DNA from 2 places in the Pedobacter sp. AC402 genome. Region 2 is predicted to be linked to the other one. Evidence: riboswitches for the same ligand, from Rfam matches in the RefSeq annotation. Region 2 holds a riboswitch; the other holds the start of a gene.
The links. A riboswitch is a leader RNA that binds a small molecule or an ion and turns the genes downstream of it on or off. The one in region 2 is predicted to bind cobalamin.

Region 1 (2,399 bases), on a different contig from region 2:
GATGCAGGGTTCTCGTTGGTAATCAGTTTTTTTAAGGTAGCAACCTCTGTAATTTTTTGTTTCGCATAGGCTAACCATTGTTTAATTTTTGCCGATAAATTTTTTTCGTTGGTTTCATTGTCTAAATCAACCGGTGAGTGGATTAAAGAGCAAGATGGGGCAATCCAGATTTTATCCAAACCTCTTTTTTCTATGGCTTGATTAATGATGGAAATAGATTTTTCGAAATAATTTTTCCAGATATTTCTTCCATCTACCAAACCTAAAGAAAGAACGGTTTCTTCTTTTAATGAAGTTAAAACATCCATTAACTGATCTTCAGCACGTACCAGATCGATGTGTAAGATATTTATAGGTAATGAAGTTGTTAAAGCTAAATTATTGCCCAAGCCTTCAAAATAGGTAGCTAAAACAATTTTTAACCGCGGAAAAGCTTTTCTGATCTCTTTATAGGCATATTCATAAGCTTTCTTGTCTTTTTCGGTAAGGTCTAAAGTCAAAAAAGGCTCATCAAACTGAACATATTCAACATCCAAAGCATCTAATCGGGATAATATCTCGATATAAACCGGAAGGAGGTTTTTAATAAGATCAATCTTTTCAAAACCAGCTTCTTTTTCCTTACCTAATAAAAGGTAGGAAACAGGGCCGATCAAAACCGGCTTTGTAGTAATCCCCAGCTGTTTTGCCTCATAAAATTCATCGATAATTTTGGTCGAGAAGAGTTTAAATGGCTGGTTTTTATAAAATTCAGGTACAATGTAATGGTAATTGGTATCAAACCATTTGGTCATTTCCATTGCCACTACATCCAGGCCGTCTTTTTGATAGCCCCTTGCCATGGCGAAATAAAGATCGAGTTCTTCGTTTCCTTTTTTCAGAATCACCTCGTTATACCTTTTCGGAATCGCCCCAAAAGTTAAGGAATGATCGAGCACATGATCATAAAAAGAGAAGTCGTTCGATGGAATAACATCAATTCCGGCTTCTTTTTGAAGTTTCCAGTTTTCGTGGCGAATGTTTTTGCCCACCTGAAGTACGTTTTTGTACCCAGTTTTATCTGCCCAATAATTTTCGCAGATTTTCTTTAATTCCCTTTGACTACCTATTCGCGGATAGCCTAGATTTTGCGTTAGCATCTCTTTTAAAGATTAAGTAAATAAATCGTTTAAAAGCTCAAATCAGTATTTTAATGTGTTTCTGCTTATAAATAAAAAGGAAAGGTTACGGCACAGCCTGCCCGCTATCAGCAAAAAGCTTAAAGCAAGCATATAAAATTTAATTTTATTGTGTACAATCAGACCTGACCAATTACTTTATAACGCGAAAGCACCGTCAATTCAATATAGGCAGGTCTCCTGACTTATTCCCGATTTTACCGCCTTCCCATACCGGTTAAACGGCACAGTGGCATGAATGGTAAAACCGTTGTCTTTTTTATAGACAGAATTTACAGTTGCGCGACAGCTCGTGATTTGCACACGATTCCCTATTAATCCCGGGTGTATTTCCGGGAACCTGTATCGGTTGATGAAAAATAAAGTTAAGAACTTACATCAAGGCAAATGTATGGATTAGGATTTAAAACTTGTAACAAATTTACAGCAAGCTGTTTTTAGCACTTTTTCTCTATTATATTTGATTACCAACTAAACTTCTTATTATGATAAAAAACTACTTTAAAGGGCTCTGTTTTGCTTTTTTAATGGTAAATGGCCTCACTGTGTTTTCGCAGGAGGTACCCACGCCAAAATCTCATTTTGGTTTTGATATAGGCGATGATTATCAGCTCGCTAATTATACTCAAACAGAAACTTATTTTAAAAAACTTGCCGCAAGCTCCAACCGCATCAAATTAGTCGATATAGGTAAAACTGAAGAAGGCAGAAGCCAGTATATGCTCATTGTTTCCTCGCCGGAAAACCTAAAAAAATTAGATCGGTATAAAGAAATTTCGCAACAGCTGGCACATGCCGAAATTACGCCGGAGCAAGCAAAATCATTGGCACAAGAAGGTAAAGCCGTGGTATGGATAGATGGTGGTTTGCATGCAAATGAAGTGGTGGGTGCGCATCAATTAATCCAGACTATTTACGAATTTGCTTCAAGAAATGATGCTGAAACAACACGCATTCTGGATAATGTGATTATTTTGTTTACGCATGCCAACCCGGATGGACAAGAGTTGGTGAGCGAATTGGTACATGAGGGATAAAGATCCTAAAAAAAGAACTACTTCTGGATTGCCCGTTCTGTATGAAAAATATGCAGGGCATGATAATAACCGCGATTTCTTTATGTTAAACCTCAAAGAAACTCAGAATATTGGCCGTCAGCTCTTTGTAGAATGGATTCCGCAGATTATGTATAACCACCACCAGGCTGGTCCGGCAGGTACA
Region 2 (2,399 bases):
ACTTCTGTTGGTGCTGTAAATACCGGGGACATGTGGAAAAAAGGCGATTATGTGTATCTTTTACAGAGCAATGGTGCAAAAATTGTATCCGCTAATAATTATTCACTGGTAAAAAGTTTCTCTAATATTAACCGTGGGTTTGCACAAACACCAAATGGCAAAGTTTGGGCTTCTACAGGTAGCAGGTTAATCGCTATAGATAATAACCTTGATACTACAGGAGTGGCTTTACCAGTGTCAATAGGAACCTTTGGGCTGGATGCACCGACAAGAATTACCGCTTCAACAAAAGAAAATGCGGTTTTCTACCATTCAGGAAAGGCCATTTATAAATACGTTGATGGTGATAAAACATCGTTATCGCAACCGTTTATCAATATTACCGAGGATCCATTTATGGTTTACGGAGCGATCCGTTACGATAGAAATAAAGATTATGTCGTAATTAATGGAATCCAAAATTATGGCGCAGCCGCTACCGTAAACTATTTATTAATTTACAATGCCTCTACAGGTGCGTTGGTAAAAAGAATTAAATACGGTGGTGATGGCGTTACTACCGATTTTACAAAGATATTTTTTAATGATTTGGCAATTTTCCACTAAAAAATTATAATGCCTCAATCTTAAAGGTCTGCAAAATCTTCATTGCAGGCCTTTTTTTATAATGCTGGATTTTAATACCGCAAGCCCTTCTATATAAACCCTATAGTAGCTGCAGCCTCCGATTTTTTTCATCGGAGCTACAGCATCCTAAGAGATTAAAATACCAACAAAGCTAGTCCATGTTTTTTACGCTTTGCTCTATACTTTTTTTACTACATTTGCGCTGCTTTTGGTTTCCGGCATTACACCCGGAATTAAAAGGGAATACAGTGTAAATCTGTAACTGTCCCGCAGCTGTAAGCTCTATAACGTTTTTCAATCTATAAGTCACTGTTTCGGTATCCGTTACGGGAAGACAGAAAACCGGGAGTAAGTCAGAAGACCTGCCTTTAGCGTTTAATTTCATAGCTTTCGGGGATTGAAGCTAGGATTGAGGTACTTAACGTTTTTCGTATTTTCATTTCCTTTTCTAATCTGTTGGCTGTGGGCAAAACCACAATCAAATGAACAAACAAACAATGCTAACTGTAGCCGGTTTAGGCTTTGCACAGTTAATGATTAGCCAGGTGGCTAATGCGCAAACTCAAGACAGTTTGCAACTTAAAGATGTTGTAATTTCTGCAACTAAAAACGATCAGAAACAATCTCAAACAGGTAAAGTTGTTACCATTATCAGTCGCGAGATATTAGAGCGCAGCAATGGTAAATCATTGCCGGAACTAATTAGCGAACAAGCCGGAATTATTGTTGCGGGTGCAAGCAGCAATCCAGGTTTAAACAAATCAGTATTTTTCAGGGGTGCAGGAAGTGTCTTATGCTGTAGTGTTAATTGATGGTATTGTACAGAACGATCCATCAGGCAACGGAGGCGCTTTCGATTTGAAGGTTGATTTCCATCGATCAGATTGACCATATCGAAATTTTAAGAGGTGGCCAATCTACCATTTATGGTTCTGATGCTGTTGCAGGTGTAATCAATATCATTACAAAAAAAAAGCTGGTCCGAAGGGAAATACCATTTACGGTGTAGCCAGTGCTGGCAGTTACGAAACTTATAAAGGAACAATTGGTTTAAACGGTGGTGTTGAAGGTTTTACTTATAACATCAACTATACCCACGCAAAAACAGATGGAATTTCTGAAGCGGCAACACCTGCAACAAGTAATGCTGCATTTGATAAAGATGGTTTTAAAACCGATGCCTTAAATGCAAATTTTGGAATTAAATTAGATAACCATTTTTCCGTAAATCCTTTTGTACGTTATTATTATGGCGATTATAAGTTTGATGGTGGTGCATTTACCGATGCAAACAACTATTCTATCCTTAAAAACTTTGCCGCAGGTACAAATGCCAGGTACGAATTTGCTACAGGTAAAGTAACATTAAATTATAGTTTTGAAAGTACAAGAAACGATGCACATTAGTCAGTTTTCGAGCCTTAATGAAGGAAGGGTATCATTGTTGGATTTATTTTACAACCAAAAAATAAACAATAAACTCGATTTATTAGTAGGGATTGATAACCGCGTGATGAAATTATCATCAGCAGCAAACAAGCCCGAAACTAATATTTTTGCCGCATACGGATCATTATTTTTACATGATTTAAGTGTTTTTAATCTTGAAATTGGCGGACGTTACAATAAACACAAACAATATGGCGAAAACTATACCTACTCAATTACCCCAAGCATTAATATTATTAAAGAGATAAAATTATTCGGAACAGTTTCAACTGCATTTAAAGTACCTACACTAAATATGCTTTTTGGTCAGTTTGGAGCCCAAC

Region 1: another riboswitch for cobalamin. It lies ahead of metE (5-methyltetrahydropteroyltriglutamate--homocysteine S-methyltransferase); the one in region 2 lies ahead of AC0IWE_RS03685 (TonB-dependent receptor plug domain-containing protein).

Annotation. Positions count from the first base shown of each region.
Region 1 covers NZ_CEEDAI010000011.1:347,738-350,136, reverse strand. The annotation lists gene metE (5-methyltetrahydropteroyltriglutamate--homocysteine S-methyltransferase) at 1-1,139, opposite strand, end outside; cobalamin riboswitch at 1,332-1,537, opposite strand; gene AC0IWE_RS20285 (M14 family zinc carboxypeptidase) at 1,664-2,215, shown strand; gene AC0IWE_RS20280 (M14 family metallopeptidase) at 2,205-2,399, shown strand, end outside.
Region 2 covers NZ_CEEDAI010000005.1:603-3,001, reverse strand. The annotation lists gene AC0IWE_RS03690 (DUF5074 domain-containing protein) at 1-606, shown strand, start outside; cobalamin riboswitch at 820-1,011, shown strand; gene AC0IWE_RS03685 (TonB-dependent receptor plug domain-containing protein) at 1,110-1,439, shown strand; gene AC0IWE_RS03680 (TonB-dependent receptor plug domain-containing protein) at 1,493-1,636, shown strand; gene AC0IWE_RS03675 (TonB-dependent receptor domain-containing protein) at 2,006-2,399, shown strand, end outside; gene AC0IWE_RS03670 (TonB-dependent receptor domain-containing protein) at 2,379-2,399, shown strand, end outside.